Linked DNA regions of Pelodictyon luteolum DSM 273. The protein of the gene in region 1 binds, or shares a complex with, the protein of each later gene. Links are inferred from orthologs where the notes say so. Each region holds a gene or a part of one and is shown on either strand. Other genes may lie near its edges. The genes, in order: prfA and prmC.

Region 1 (8,154 bases):
CCTCGTCGAAATGGACGGGTTCGCGACAGACAAAGGAGTCATCCTCATGGCGGCCACAAACCGCCCCGACGTGCTCGACCCCGCCCTGCTCCGCCCCGGCCGGTTCGACCGCCAGATCATGGTCGACAAGCCGGACCTCAAGGGACGGATGGATACGTTCAGGGTACATACCAAGAACATGTCGCTCAGCCCGGACGTAAACCTGAAGGCGCTCGCATCGCAGACGCCGGGGTTCGCCGGAGCCGAGATCGCCAATGCTGCCAACGAAGCCGCATTGCTCGCCTCCCGCCGCAACAAGGAGAGCATCGAGATGAAGGACTTCGAAGACGCTATCGAGCGAGTGGTGGCGGGCCTCGAGAAAAAGAACAAGGTCATCAACCCGAAAGAGAAGCGGATCGTCGCCTACCATGAAGCGGGCCACGCCATCGTCAGCTGGATGATGCCGGAAAACGACCCGGTGCAGAAGATTTCCATAGTGCCTCGCGGCATGAGCGCGCTCGGCTACACGATGAACATCCCGCTCGAGGACCGTTACCTCATGACGAAGCGGGAGCTGTTCGCGCGCATCTGCGGCCTGCTCGGCGGGCGCATCGCTGAGGAGAGCGTGTTTGGGGAGATCTCGACCGGAGCACAGAACGATCTGGAAAAGATCACCGGCATCGCCTACAACATGGTGATGGTTTACGGTATGAGCGATAAGATCGGCAACCTCTCGTACTACGAAAGCAACAACCCCTACTACGGAGCTCCCGGCGTCGAGAAGAAGTTCGGGGGCGAGACCGCCCGCCTCATTGACGAAGAAGTGAAGGCTATTGTGGAATCGGCTGCCGACACAGTCAGAACCATGCTCAAGGAACACCGGAGCAAGCTTGAGGCACTGGCCCGGGAGCTGCTCACAAAAGAGATGCTCCAGTACTGCCAGATCGAGGAGATCCTCGGTAAGCGGCCCGGCGGCCAGGAAGAAGATTCGGGAGAGGTTGACTGCAGCAAGAAATCCGCGGAGAACGGCATGGTTGCGCACGAACCCGAAACGACGGCGGACGCAGAGAGCACGGAAAAGGTCGGGCTCAGCGCAACTGAACTGGCCGAGCTCGAAGCAGCGGCCGAGCGGTTGCGGCAGTCCAGAAACGTCTCCGACAACTAGATGAACGGAGAAAAGGGCGGGGAGAAGGAATGAAAAAAGGGCAGGTTGTTTACCTGCCCCTGGCATATGCCTGATGTGGGTCCCGAGGGATTCGAACCCCCGACCTACTGGGTGTAAACCAGTTGCTCTAACCAGCTGAGCTAGAGACCCTTGAGGGGGCTTATTATACCATATTTTCCCTGTAATGCAAAGAGAAAAAACGGCAGCCCTGAAACGGGATCTGCTCTGTTTGTAAGCCTTCACGAAAAAGCATAAATTCAGCCCGTTACCTTTCAGCGCAATCCGGCAACCATTTTTTCCCACTACCATGAGAGCATTATCGATTCTCGGCAGCACCGGGTCCATCGGACTCAGCACACTCGATGTCGTCCGCCAGCACCCCGATCGATTCAAGATTGTCGGCCTGGCTGAAGGCCATGATGTCAACATGCTCGCAGAACAGATCAGGGAGTTCAACCCCTCCATCGTATCGGTACGTGATGCCGGGTCCGCTGAACTCCTCAAAACTCTCCTCGGCACCGACCTGCCCGAGATATGCCACGGCATCGAAGGCGCCGGAACCGTTGCTGCCGCCGAGGGCTCCGACATGGTCGTCTCGGCAATCGTGGGTGCTGCAGGACTGACCCCCACCGTCAAGGCCATCAAGGCGGGAAAAGATATCGCGCTGGCAAACAAGGAGACCCTCGTCGTCGCAGGACAGCTGGTATCCGATCTCGTAAAGAAACACAACGTGCGGCTACTGCCGGTCGACAGCGAACATTCCGCCATCTTCCAGTCGCTTCAGGGCCACCGTCAGGAAGACGTGGAGCGCATCATCCTCACCGCTTCGGGCGGACCTTTCCGCAACTCGTCCTTCGCCGACATGGAGAAGGCCGGCCCCGAGCAGGCCCTCAAGCACCCGCAGTGGAGCATGGGCGCAAAAATCACCATCGACTCGGCAAGCATGATGAACAAAGGGCTTGAAGTGATCGAGGCTCACTGGCTCTTCAACATGCCCGCCGAAAAGATCGGCGTGGTAGTCCATCCGCAGAGCATCATCCACTCTATGGTCGAGTACATCGACGGCTGCGTGATCGCCCAGCTCGGGTCCCCCGACATGCGCGCCCCGATTGCCTACGCCCTTTCCTGGCCGGAACGGTGCGAAAGCGGCATCAAGAAACTCGATCTGGCAACCATCGGCACCCTCACCTTCGAGGAACCCGATATGGTCCGGTTCCCGGCGCTGCGTCTCGCCTTCGATGCCCTCAAGGCAGGGAGGACTTACCCGGCGGTGCTGAATGCGGCAAACGAAGTAGCAGTCGCGGCCTTCCTCAACAACAAGATCGGCTTCACCGCCATCGCCGAAACCGTTGACAAAACCATGCAGGCGCATGAGGCTTACACCCCCGTAGAGCTCGAGGAGTATATCAATGCCGACGGTTGGGCACGCCGGGCGGCAAACGCAATCATCGGATAACGCACCCCGAAGGCGCATCCGCGTACCAATGAAACCAGGAAGCATCCCGGGCCCTGAGCCCGGGCAGTTTCCAGCAACTGATACCCATGGACGTTCTGAGCACAACATTCTTTTTCATCGTCGCAATCTTCATCCTCGTCACCGTCCATGAGTTCGGACACTTCATCACGGCGAGAATTTTCGGCATGCGTGTCGACAAGTTCTACATCGGATTCGACTTCTTCGACATGCGTCTCTGGAAAAAGAAGATCGGAGAGACGGAGTACGGCATCGGGGTCTTTCCGCTCGGCGGCTACGTGAAAATTGCCGGCATGGTCGATGAAAGCATGGATACGGACTTCGGGCAAGGCGAACCTCAACCGTGGGAGTTCCGTGCCAAACCCGTCTGGCAGCGCCTCATTGTGCTTGCCGGCGGCGTGACGATGAACATGATGCTGGCAGCAGCCATCTTCACCGGCGTCACCTTGACTCTCGGAGAATCCCGAACCAGCACCACGGCCCCCGCCTTTGTAGAAGAAGGGTCGGTGTTCAGCAAGATGGGCATGCAGACCGGTGACCGCTTTATTGCAGTTGACGGTCATCCGGTCTCGAGCTGGGAAGAGGCGCTCGACCCTGAACGCTTCGCCTCATCAAGCCCGGTCTTCACCGTTCTCCGTTCCCACGGCCGCGATACCACACTCGCCACACCCAAACACTTCATGTCCGAAGTAAGTGACCAGGACGGGTTCGGCATTCGCCCAATCGTCCCTCCGGTCATCGATGATGTGCTTGCAAACAATCCCGCTGCCGGTGCAGGCATACAGGCGGGAAGCATCATTACAGCAATTGAAGGCCACCCGGTCTCCGATTGGACCGAAGTGGTGGGAATCATCTCCAGGAACCCCTCGAAACCCATCACCTTCACCTGGCGTTGGCTTGATACACCGAAGGGTGAGCCGGCCACTGCCGACGAAATCCGCATGAAAGGCGAGGAGTTCACCGCCTCCATCACACCATCGGCAAGCGGCAAAATCGGCATCATGCTTCGACAGACTATCTCCTCCGAGCGTCGCATGCTCGGCTTTATGGGATCGGTTGAGAGCGGCATCAGCCAGACATGGAAAATGAGCGCAATGACCGTACAGGGTTTCTCCAAGATCTTCACCGGACAGGAGGACTTCCGCAAGTCTGTCGGCGGCCCCATAAAGATCGCCAAGATCGCAAGCCGCAGTGCGGAGCAGGGTCCCGTCAGCTTCCTCTACTTCCTTGCCGTGCTCTCGATATCGCTGGCCATCATCAACATCCTGCCGGTCCCGGCACTCGACGGCGGGCAGTTTGTCATCAATGCCGCTGAAGGCGTCATGGGGCGGGAGATTCCAATTGAAGTCAAGATGCGCATCCAGCAGATCGGCATGACGCTGCTTCTTGCGCTCTTCGCCTACATACTCATCAACGACATCCTGAATCCCTGAGGCCGTAAGCGAAACCGATGTTCGATAAACTGCAGTCCATAAAAGAGCGTCACCTTGATCTCGAGCGAATGCTCGCAGACCCAGCAGCGGCCGGCGACCAGACTCGCTTCCGCAGGCTCAACAAGGAGTACAGCGACCTGAAGGAGATCGTGCAGGCATATGACCGTTATGCCAGCGCCCGTCAGCAGCTCGAAGAGTCGCGACACATGCAGAAGGCTGAAGAGGATCCCGAGATGAAGGCCATGGCCCGGGAAGAGATGCTGGAGCTTGAAGAGCGCATCCCGGGTCTGGAGCAGGAGCTCCGGATCCTTCTGCTCCCGAAAGACGAAGCAGACTCGCGCAACGTCATCATGGAAATCCGCGCTGGAACCGGCGGAGAGGAAGCCGCGCTCTTTGCCGCCGACCTTATGCGCATGTACCAGCGCTACGCCGAACGCCAGGGATGGCGGTGCGAAGTGCTGGACTACAATGAAAGCTCCGGCCCCGGAGGGTTCCGCGAGGTCACCCTGACCATCAGTGGCCACGACGTCTACGGCACGCTTAAGTACGAAAGCGGCGTACACCGTGTGCAGAGGGTGCCGGAAACCGAAACGCAGGGACGCATCCACACCTCCGCCGCAAGCGTGGCTGTCCTGCCGGAAGCTGAAGAGGTTGATGTGGAGATCCGGCGCGATGACCTCCGGTTCGACACATACCGGAGCGGAGGCAAGGGTGGTCAGAACGTCAACAAGGTGGAAACCGCCGTCCGCATCACGCATGAGCCGACCGGTCTCGTGGCGGCCTGCCAGGAGGAGCGATCACAGCTCCAGAACAAGGAGCGGGCCATGAAGATGCTCATGGCGAAACTCTACGACATCAAACTCCAGGAGCAGCAGCAGGAACGGGCGGACATGCGGCGCACGATGGTAGCCAGTGGGGATCGGAGCGCGAAGATCCGCACCTACAACTACCCGCAGTCGCGCGTGACCGACCACCGCATCGGATTCACCAGCCACGGACTGCCGCACTTCATGCAGGGAGAGATCGGCGAATTGATCGACGCCCTGAAGATGCACGACCAGACAGAGCGGCTGCAGGAAGCCGCCCGGGCCTAGGGGCATCATAATCAACTAACACCAATGGTCCTCTGCGAAGGGAGAGTCGTATGGAAATGGATGCCACAGGCAGAAGCAAGGGTGAATGGATTTTTTCCGATACGTTCGATCGTACCCTCAACTACCTCTCTGACCAGAAAAAAATTCTGGGCTTCAACCCTTTCTGCCATACGGTCGAACTGACCGATGAGACAGATGTCTACCGATGGCATTTCCGGGTCACCGACCCGCAACAGAACCCGTTTGACGTCATTTTTTACGTCAAACAGACCGACGAGGTGATGGTGGAGCTTCCTGAGGAACTACATGGCATCGGCCCCGAATCGATAACCGACGAGATGATCAGCCGCCATATGGTCGGCCGCAAGATCCTCTGGCACCACCACGCGCCCTCAGACCCGGTCGACGACCCCAAGAACTATCTGTTCGAAGGCAAGGCCTTTGCCGAAATGCTCCTTGTGCCGATGGAACCAAAACAGACGAAAGTGCATTTTGATCTCCGCATCGATGTCCGGTTCGTCCTCTATCCCGCGTTCCGCATCATTCCAGAACAGATCATCCGAGCCATGACCAATGCCGGCATGTCGATGATCATGCAGACCGCGACCAACCGGATGTTCCACAGCATCTCAAAGGATTTCGGCCATATCCGGCATGCATGAACGACCAAGCCCTGACCACCATGGACTTCCACGCACTGGCAGCATCACGTTGCAGTACCCGCAGCTTCACACAGGACCCCATTCCCCAGGACTCCCTCAATCGCATCCTCGAGACCGCCAGGCTCGCTCCTTCTGCAAAAAACCTGCAGCCATGGCGTTTCATCGTGATACGCACGCCTGAAGTCCTCAGGACTGTGCATGCCTGCTACTCCCGCGACTGGCTCCAGACCGCCCCGGCGATTCTCGTGGTGACAGGCCGTCGCTGCGATGCATGGGTTCGCGCTTCCGACGGCTATAACTCGCTGGAAACCGACCTCAGTATCGCCATGGACCACATCATCCTCGCAGCTGAGAATGAAGGTATCAGCACCTGCTGGATCGCCGCTTTCGACCTCCCCTGCCTGAGAAGAGCCCTCAGTCTCACGGGTGAAGACGAGGTATTTGCATTTACCCCTCTAGGCTATCCGGCCGAAGGATACACGCCCGTACCGAAAAAGCGAAAGCCGCTTGAAGAAATCGCAACATATCTTTGAATGCGAAAGCAGGCGGCTGAGTTCGCATCATCGGCCGAGGCGGATATCGAACCTGCCGAGTTGATCAACAGCCATGCTGGGCACGGAAGACGGCCTTTCAACCCGAAACAGGTGCATACACACCATCAACCACGCGCCCGCACTTCCTCTTACGCCCCCCTCAACCGACCGACCTGAGTTCTGCCGCAGCATGCCGGTGTTGCCAGAAAAGGGAATCGAACGCCATAGGCCCGTCCATGCAGAACGAAAAAGGGCACAGAACCCCCCAGCACTGGATGCTGGTTATTCTGTGCCCTTTCGAAAGAAACGTGAGAAACGGATGAGACTCCGCCGCAGCCTGCCTCAGTTCAGGAGTGGCCGCCTACGACGATGCGGATCATCTTCACGTTCAGGATGATGAAACGGATCAGCTGCCACGGCACGAACTTGCGCCAGAACAGCGTTGATTTCTCGGGCACCGGAGGATAGGCCTCGTCGAAATATGCCTTGATTCTATATTTACCCATGGTTGATCGAAATGAAAGTTAATGTATCTCTTCTTCTACCTCTGTGCCGAAACGCTCTTCTACTCGGGGATAAGCCACCAGAACGGATAGCCTTTCGCCTTGTGGAAGAAGAGGTAGTGGAGCAGCACCTTCAGCCAGTGGCCCGCAAGACCCGCCTCACCGACGGAGTACTTCATATCGCGGCCCCACTCGGGGTACTTGTCCCAGTCGGGAACGACAGGGAACACGGTCATTGATGCACCGAGGCCATCGAACGAACCGAAACCACCGGATACGATGCAGGCTGCGCCCATGCGGCTCATCGAGGCCTTGTGGCGATGCTCTGTGGCGCCGTGGATGCGCTCGGCGATGTTCAGTGCCGTGATCTTTCCCATAACGCCGGAAGGCATGCCGGTACGGGGTGGGGTCGGAAATATCGGACGGCCCGTCACGCTCGTCATCGGCTTGGAGATCGCATGCGGAGGGGCGAAGGCGATGCCGACGGCATAGATGTTGTTGTAGGTCGGGTTCTGGTAGGTGCTCGGCCAGTCATCGGCAGACCACTCCTCAAAAGGCTTCTGTGCGTAATCCGCATCGACCTTCATGAACTTGTTCGGAGCAAACAGCGTGTCGGTAATGTCGTTGCCCTCGCGGTCGAACGCCGTCATGCCGACACCGGAGAAGGAAGGAATGAGCATCGCGAAATCGAACTCCTGCACCTTGTCTTCGCCGTCCAGAGTCTCATAGTAGGCTTTGCCGTCCTCGACCTTGTAGACACCGGCGCGCCGGATCCAGTTGATGCCATACTCGGCAAGGATCGACTCGGTAAAGACCTTGGTGGGGGTGATGTATCCGCCGCGCTTGATGAACGCGCCGCCCATGCCGAAATCACCGACCTCGTACTCGTTCGAAATCCAGGTGATCTGTGCCATCTTGCTCAGCCCGCGCTTGGAGATCTCGTGGGCGATGTTCAGGATGTACTCGAACGCCGCACCCTGGCAGGTCGCCATGGCGTGCCCGGTGCCGATGAGGAAACGCTGCTTCTGTCCGGCCTGCATCTTCTTGATGTTCTCCTGCAGGTGTTCCCATGCGTGCGCCGCATGCGAGTAGGTACAGACTGAGTAGCTGTTCTTGTCGGGGCCGAGCCCTTCGGTTGCCTCGAAGTTCAGCTTCGGACCGGTGGCGTTGACGAGATAATCGTACTCCACGTTCTCCCTGACGCCCGAGTTGTCGCCGGCGGTGTACTCGATGGTGACGTAGCCCTTCCCGGTGGAGGCGTCCCCTTCGGGATGGATTTCAAGGGCCCTGGCCTGCTTGAAGACAATCCCC
Region 2 (8,074 bases), 1.6 Mb from region 1 along the record:
AACATGAAAAAGGCGCCTACACCGGCGCCTTTTTCATTTATGATCTCCCACCCTGCAGTAGTCTGCCAACGGGGGTGATTAGTGATTTAGGGGGTAATGTATTATAATTCCGGTACAACAATACACCGCACATTCAGCTGAAACCATCCTTTTCTCTTATGACGCAACAGAACGCCGCGCCGATGAAGGCCATCATCCTTTACGACAGCAAGACTGCGGGAGGATCGACCGACCGGCTCATTGACTCCATCGGTCTGGAACTGGCCAGAACCGGTGCCTATGTCGAAAAGGCAAAGTGCAAGGCACAGGCAGACTACAGCTTCATCCAGGAGTTCGACGTGGTCATCATGGGAGCGCCGATCTACTATCTCCTGGTCTCCTCGCAGCTGCTCGGCGCCCTCGTGCAGAGCAACCTGAAGAAAAACCTGAAGCGCAAAAAGATAGCGCTCTTTCTCACCTGCGGAAGCCCCGAACCGATGGCTACGCTGCTCTATATGCCCCAGCTGAAAATTCATCTGGTGCCGAACAAGATCCTCACCGAAAAAATCTTCTCTCCGCAGCAGCTTTCGGACCCTGCCGTGATCAAAGAGTTTGTCGACGAGCTGACCGAGGCGTACAGAAAAGCCACACGAAAGCGAAACACGTCGATGCACTGGAGCGATGAGGCCAGAGAAGAACTGAACGGGCTGCCCTCGTTCCTTCGCGGACGCATCAAAACCGGGGTAGAAGAATATGCCGAAGAGATGGGCTACAGCACCATCACCCCGGCAGTCCTCAATGAAGCGAAAGCTGACCTTGGCGGCATGTAAGAAATCACTGCCGGATCACCACAATGCAGGAAAGGCCGGATGATCCGGCCTTTCCTGCGTTTAAGTGCATCATCCCGGGAAACGTTCAGCCGAAGATGTCGCGAGCTTTTTCAAAGAAGCTCTTCGCTCCCCCTGCACTGTGAGCCTCGGGTGCGATCGAGGGTGATTTGCGCAGGTCGCGGAGAAGATCCTTATCCTGTTGGGTAAGCTCTTTGGGCACATACACATTGACCCTCACATACTGGTCGCCCTTGCCCGAGCCCCGGAGATGGCCGATGCCATGACCCGGAATGCGGAGCATGGTTTCAGGCTGGGTGCCGGCGGGGATGGTAAGCTTTACGGCGCCCTCCAGAGTCGGGACATCGACCTTCGTGCCAAGCACGAGATCGGGGAAGCTGACGGCAAGGCTGTAGATGACATCATCGCCGTTGCGTACGAAGAGCTCATGCGGCTTCTCCTCGATCATCACGATCAAGTCGCCCGGAGCTCCGCCCCGCGGTCCGGAATTACCCTGTCCGCGGAGGGTGAGGTAGTTGCCCTCCTGCACACCGGCAGGCACATTCACCTTCACCGTCACCTCACCCTGCTTTATGCCCTCACCGTAGCATGACGGGCAGCGGTCCTTGACGATCCGACCCTCGCCGCCGCAGGTCGGGCAGGCTGCGATGTTGACAAACTGGCCGAACATGGTCTTTGAGGCCTGACGGACTTCTCCGGCACCGTGGCAGGTGGGACAGGTCTCTGTGGCTCCGGTTTTTGAACCCGAACCGTTGCACTCCTTGCAGGGCACCTGCTTTTTGATCTTGATTGTCTTCTCAACGCCCTTGGCAATCTCTTCGAGCGTGAGCTTCAAACGGATCTTCAGATCAACACCCGGAATCCCCGATGCAGCACGCCTGCGCTGTGAACCGCCACCACCACCACCGAACATGTCGTTGAATGCACTGAAAATATCGCTGAAATCCGCTCCGCCGCCATACTGGCCGCCACCGCCGCCCGATGCTGCCGAAGAACCGACGCCGGCATGGCCGAACTGGTCGTAACGACGTCTCTTGTCATCGTTGCTCAGTACTTCATATGCCTCGTTGACCTCCTTGAAATGATCCTCGGCGTCCTTGTTGTCTGGATTTTTGTCGGGGTGGTATTTCAGGGCCAGTTTCCGATAGGCCTTCTTTATTTCATCCTTGTCTGCCGAGCGGCTTACGCCAAGGACCTCATAGTAGTCTCTTTTCATCTCAATACCTGGAAAATTATGTCTCGATTCATTGCTCTCTGTCTGCCCAAATCCCGTTACCGGGCCACGATGACCTTCGCATGGCGCAGTACCCTGTCACCAAGGAGATAGCCTGTCTGATACTGTTCGACGATAGTCTCCGGTTCGGCATCGGGATGCTCGATCTGGGAAATGGCTTCGTGGAAATCAACATCGAGCTTCATTCCGATCGCTTCAATCGGCTTCACCCCTTTCGACTCGAGCCAGCGGTCAAGGTTTTTCTTCAACAGCTCCACGCCGTCAATATAGGGCTTGGCCGCAGCCGGGATCTCTTCGGGTTCGGGGACATTGGCAAGCACCCGCTCAACATCGTCGACAAGTGTGAGCAGGTCGCGCAGGACGTTGTCCGTCGCCCGCTGGGAAGCCATGACGGCCTCGCGCTCTTTCTGCTTGCGGAAATTCTCGAACTCGGCCGCACGGCGAAGGAGTTCATCGCGGAACTTCCCGTTCTGCTCTTTTTCTGCCTGCACCTCTCTTTCAAGCCCGGCAATCCTCGATTCCGGCGTTTCAACTGCCGCCGACTGGTCCGCCGCAGCAGTGCCTGCCTGTCCTTCGGTGTGCTCCTGTATCGTTCCTTCCCTGTCCTGCAATGGGTCTTCTGCTTTTTTCATCATTGAATCGAAAATTGTGTTTAGTTGACATCCGACAGTGTTGCTGTCAGGCAGTCCGCCATGTAGTTCAATACACGGACGGCATGTTCATAATCCATTCGTTTCGGCCCCAGTATCCCCAGCGTTCCAACCATGCTGCCTGCATAGTATGGCGCTGAGACGATGGTCAAATCCTCAGCCTGCAGTGCGCTGTTCTCACGCCCGATGCTGATCGACACGTCATGTCCGGCAGTGCGTTTGAGGTCCTGCTTCGGCGCGATGTCCTCGACAAGGCGGGCAACGCTGAACTTGTCTTCGATCATGGTGATCAGTTCCCGTACCCGTTCCGGCTGCTTGAATTCCGGTTGCTCCACGATGTACTCCGCACCCGAGATATACAGTCGCTCGAAAATGGGCGACTCGTCGAACAGGCTGTCTGCCGAGCGCACGATAAGATCCTTCAGGTTGGTGTCGCAGCTGCTGCCGGCCAGACGGCGGGTGATTGAACGGCGGATTTCCGAAAGTGTCAACCCCGAGAGCCGTTCATTGAGCAGGTCGACGACCTCGTCGACTTTCTGGCGCGTCAGTTCATGCTGCAGCTCCATGACAATGGTCTTGACGAACATCGACTGGATGGAAAGCACCACCATCATCCTGGTGGAACTCAGAAGCACCATGTCGAGCTTCTCGAAAACCGCATTCGACAGGGTCGGAGAAAGGACGACACTGAGCTGTCGCGAAATGCTCCCGAGAACCTTCGCAGCAGATACCAGGACCTCGGCCGAGGTCCCCCTTCCTTCCATGCTGATCGGACCGAAATCCGACTCCATCCGCCGCTTTTCCTCCTCGTCGATGCGCTGCACCTTCATGATGAGGTCGACGTAGTAGCGGTACCCGAGGTCGGTGGGAATCCGCCCTGCGGACGTATGGGGCTGGCTGATATAGCCTTCAGCCTCAAGATCAGCCATGACATTGCGTATCGTGGCGTCTGAAAGACCGAGGCTGTAATTCCTTGCTATGTACCTGGAGCCTACAGGAGCGGCAGTAACCACATACAGCTGGATGATGATCCCCAGCACCTGCCGTTCCCGCAAGTTCAACTCACGAGAACCCATCTGACTGTTACCTGTTTTGATACCTGACAGTACGCTGCCCGTACAGAAAAGGGAATGTACGAAAAACACTCCGCCGCGACAACATCGCACCGCCAGAGGAAGCACGGGGGAAGCCAACCGTTTGCCGTGAAGAAAAAACAATGCATGGGGGCAATTAATTTCATCGGGGAAGCCGCCCCTGAACGATCCTGTTCAGGCCTGCGTAATCTTTCTTTACCACGATATCCAGCATGCCCGCCTCTTCGAGGAGCTCCACCACCCCCCCGGCGCCGTCCGCATGGATTTCCAGCGCGATCCGCCCGCCGGGCCTGAGGAGGCGGCCCGCCATAGCTGCCAGTGCCCGGTAACACTCCATCCCGACCGGAACCGTAAGGGCCAGCTTCGGCTCATGGTCCCGCACCTCAGGCTGCAGGCCGGCCCATTCAGATTCAGGGATGTAGGGCGGGTTGGAGACAAGCATGTCGAACGGGGCGCCTGGCGGCGAGAACAAGGGGTCCGTCATGTCGCCGACGGCGAACGATACCCGATCCCCGGCTCCGTGCCGCTCTGCATTGGTGCGGGCGACCTCAAGAGCCTCCAGGGAGACATCGATCCCCACGGCCTGCAGCGTCGGCATACGAATCGCCATGGTCAGGGCGATGCACCCGCTGCCGGTGCCGGCATCGAGGATGCGCGGGACCCCGGAGGCACTGGCCCCATCTGACTCAAGCAGCTCAAGGGCAAACTCGACAAGCAGCTCCGTTTCGGGACGGGGAATCAGCACCCGCCGGTCGACATGGAATGGCAGACCGTAAAACCACTGCTCGCCGGTGATGTACTGCAACGGCCGGCCGCCGAGGCGCTGGCGGCAGAGCTCCCTGAAGCGCTCGAGTTCATCGGGGTATACTGGCCGCTCGTGCTGCAGATAGAGGTCCAGACGTGCCATCTTGAGCACGTGCGCGAGCAGCAGTTCAGCACCGAGACGCGCTTCATCGACTCCTTTGGAGAGAAAAAACTCCGCCGTTGTTTTCAGCAGGCCTCGGACCTGCCATTCCTGTGCCGGTTTCGTCACGGTTGCCTTGTCTGGAGAATTGCCGCCGGGGGTGCATTGATAGCGATCGGCGAAACATGAATGTACACCCTCCCCCGCATTATAAAAAACCGGCGGCACGGCGGATGTTCCGATATTTGCGTAGCTTTATGTTTTCTTGAAACCATGCGACCCTGTACCAACAGACCCGATACCGATGAACAGACTGCTGACACTTCTCCTCATCCTCCTCTCTTCCATCCTGCCCGGCAGAGCAACTGCTGCAGCCACTTTCACAGGGGTCATGGAAATGCTCCTTACCATGCCCTCCGGCAAGGCTGAGGTTACCTACTATTTCGGAGACCGGGCCCAGAAAATGGAGATGTTCGTCCAGCTCCAGAGAGTCCCCGATCCGCTGCGCACTGCCGTCATCACCAGAGCATCGCGGCCGGACGAAGCCATCATCATCAACCACGACACAGGGTCCTGGTCCCCTGTGAACCTCCGCTCGGCAGCTGAAAACGCAACGCTCCTCGACTTCGACAGCAACTACAGGCTCGAACGCCTTGCGAACACAACCCTGAAAGGATACCCCTGCCGCCACATCCGTCTTACAAGCAGCACTGAACGGCTCGAGCTCTGGGTAGCCGAAGGTCTCGGAGATTTTTCGACCTTCCGCATCCTGCAGTCGCAGAACCCCCGGCTCTCGAACACCTCGCTCTCCCGAACCCTCAAACAGGCAGGCGTCGAGGGATTCCCTGTCCGCATCATCCAGTCCTCCGGCGGTTCAACAAACCGGATGGAACTTGTGCAGGTATGGCCGAAAAAGCTCCCCGACTCAGAATTCAGGGTACCCGGGGGGTACCGGAAGGTCATCATGGACGAAGCTCCAATCAGCCAGGACCGCAAGGCCCACCTGAAAAACCTGATGGAAAAGATGAAAAAGTTCGAGCAGTAGTCGTATATTTTTGCTCCCCGAGAGCAGCAGCATCAACCCTAAGCACATACATCCGTGGCAGATAAAATCACCGCAAGAAACGAAGACTATTCCCAGTGGTACATCGACCTGGTCCGCTCGGCAAAACTCGCAGACTATTCCGACGTGCGCGGCTGCATGGTCATCCGGCCGAACGGCTATGCAATCTGGGAAAAGATGCAGGCTGCCCTTGACCGGATGTTCAAGGAAACCGGCCACGTGAACGCCTACTTCCCCCTCTTCATCCCTGAAAGCTTCATCGCCAAGGAGGCGGAACATATCGAAGGGTTCGCGCCCGAATGCGCCGTCGTCACCCACGGAGGAGGAGAGGAACTTGCCGAAAAGCTCTACGTACGTCCGACTTCGGAAACCATCATCTGGTCCTCCTATAAAAAATGGATCCAGTCATACCGGGATCTGCCGATCCTCATCAACCAGTGGGCCAATGTGGTACGCTGGGAGATGCGCACCCGGCTCTTCCTTCGCACCACCGAATTCCTCTGGCAGGAAGGCCATACCGCCCATGCAACGCCCGAGGAATCGCAGGAGGAGGTCATGCGGATGATCAACGTCTACCGCACCTTCGCTGAAGAATACATGGCCATGCCGGTCATCATGGGCCGGAAAACCGACAGCGAGAAATTCGCCGGCGCTGAGGAGACTTACTGCATCGAAGCGATGATGCAGGACGGCAAGGCCCTTCAGGCAGGCACCTCGCACAACCTCGGCCAGAACTTTGCAAAGGCCTTCGACTGCCAGTTCCAGACCAAAGACAGCCGTCTTGATTACGTATGGGCCACCAGCTGGGGTGTTTCGACCAGGCTCATCGGAGCGCTCATCATGGCCCACTCCGACGACCGGGGTCTTGTGCTTCCCCCGAAACTTGCCTCGCGCCAGGTGGTCATCATCCCGATTCTGCGAGGCGACAAGGCTGCCGTACTGGAGCAGGCCGATGCCATGGCCGCATCTCTGAAAGCAGCTGGAATTCCCGCATTTGTCGACGGCAGTGAACAGAACTCGCCCGGCTGGAAGTTCGCCGAATATGAACTGCAGGGCATTCCTGTCCGCATTGAAGTCGGCCCACGCGATATTGAAAAAGGGATCTGCATCGCCGCACGTCGCGACACCCTCGAAAAGAGTGAACTGCAGCTCGGAGAGACGCTCCCGGGGGCGGTGCAGGAAATCCTCGATGCCATGCAGAAGGATATGTACCAGAAGGCCCTCCTGTTCCGTGAAGAGAATACGGTTGAAGCCTCCAGCTATGAAGAGTTCAAGGCCGCTGTCGAAAAAGGGTTCGTCATTGCACACTGGGACGGCACTGCCGAAACTGAAGAAAAGATAAAGGAAGAGACAAAAGCCACCATCAGGGTCCTTCCCGAAGAGGACGGCTATATCGAACGCTACCGGATGAACGAGCCCGGCACCTGCATATACTCCGGCAAACCCGCAGCTCAGAAAGTGGTATTCGCAAAAGCATACTAAGCCGGACCAAAGACCGATCCTCGGAACGGCACTACGAAAAACAAAGAGCCGCCGGTATCAGGACGATATCGGCGGCTCTTTGTTCTCTTACGCTTGTAGATAAAAAACTTCTGCGGGTCTTACTCGTCCTTGAAAAAATCCTTCAAGCCTTCATCGGTAGGCTTCATCGCCTTGTCGCCCTTGTTCCAGTTGGCGGGGCACACTTCGCCGAACTGCTCGGTGAACTGGAGCGCGTCGACCATGCGGAGAACCTCGTCCACGTTGCGGCCGAGCCCGAGATCGTTGACCACCTGATGGCGCACAATCCCTGCTTTATCAATCAGGAACAGTCCGCGCAAGGACACACCGGCTCCTTCAGCAAGCACGTCGTAATCAGTAGAGACCGTCTTGTTGAGGTCGGAGAGGAGCGTATAGGTCACGCCCTCGATGCCGCCGCGGTTGCGCGGGGTCTGCAGCCATGCGAAATGCGAGAACTTGGAGTCTACCGAACAGCCGATAACCTCTACGTTGCGTTTTTTGAACTCATCGAGTTTCTCCTGGAACGCATGCAATTCGGTCGGGCAGACGAAGGTGAAATCAAGCGGATAGAAAAAGAGGATGACATACTTGCCGCTGAAATCCGAAAGCTTGCAGGAATCGACAAACTCCCTGCCGCCGGCAACGGCCTCTACATTGAATTCCGGCGCTTTGCGCCCGACTAGAACACCCATGGCTCCTCCTTATGATGATTGAATGGATTTAATGACTGAATTAATGACTGGACTTTAAATAGGACTTATTTAGTCCAAGATAGACGTTTCAGCGGATAATCCAAAGAAAT

Evidence for each region.
Region 2: the proteins of prfA (region 1) and prmC are in contact, whole or in part, in a crystal structure (PDB 2B3T), measured with the Escherichia coli proteins. The link is inferred for Pelodictyon luteolum DSM 273 from one-to-one orthologs.

The regions. Positions count from the first base shown.
Region 1 is NC_007512.1:75,859-84,012, reverse strand. The notes cover bases 3,163-6,106. They hold prfA (peptide chain release factor 1), read left to right. Parts: upstream 3,163-4,068; coding sequence 4,069-5,145; downstream 5,146-6,106. Other genes in these bases: PLUT_RS00360 (nitroreductase family protein), read left to right, coding at 5,804-6,106; PLUT_RS00365 (DUF1997 domain-containing protein), read left to right, coding at 5,196-5,807; rseP (RIP metalloprotease RseP), read left to right, coding at 3,163-4,051. In the rest of the region: ATP-dependent zinc metalloprotease FtsH, read left to right, coding at 1-1,144; PLUT_RS00380 (1-deoxy-D-xylulose-5-phosphate reductoisomerase), read left to right, coding at 1,452-2,600; more of rseP, read left to right, coding at 2,687-3,162; more of PLUT_RS00360, read left to right, coding at 6,107-6,340; PLUT_RS11860 (hypothetical protein), read right to left, coding at 6,688-6,846; PLUT_RS00355 (NAD(P)/FAD-dependent oxidoreductase), read right to left, coding at 6,906-8,154. UniProt on the Escherichia coli protein: Peptide chain release factor 1 directs the termination of translation in response to the peptide chain termination codons UAG and UAA.
Region 2 is NC_007512.1:1,672,196-1,680,269, forward strand. Bases 2,894-5,757 are described here. They hold prmC (peptide chain release factor N(5)-glutamine methyltransferase), read right to left. Parts: upstream 4,839-5,757; coding sequence 3,948-4,838; downstream 2,894-3,947. Other genes in these bases: hrcA (heat-inducible transcriptional repressor HrcA), read right to left, coding at 2,894-3,787; PLUT_RS07725 (DUF4412 domain-containing protein), read left to right, coding at 5,014-5,754. In the rest of the region: PLUT_RS07700 (flavodoxin domain-containing protein), read left to right, coding at 159-809; molecular chaperone DnaJ, read right to left, coding at 895-2,043; PLUT_RS07710 (nucleotide exchange factor GrpE), read right to left, coding at 2,100-2,696; more of hrcA, read right to left, coding at 2,714-2,893; proS (proline--tRNA ligase), read left to right, coding at 5,809-7,254; PLUT_RS07735 (peroxiredoxin), read right to left, coding at 7,374-7,964. UniProt on the Escherichia coli protein: Methylates the class 1 translation termination release factors RF1/PrfA and RF2/PrfB on the glutamine residue of the universally conserved GGQ motif, i.e. on 'Gln-235' in RF1 and on 'Gln-252' in RF2.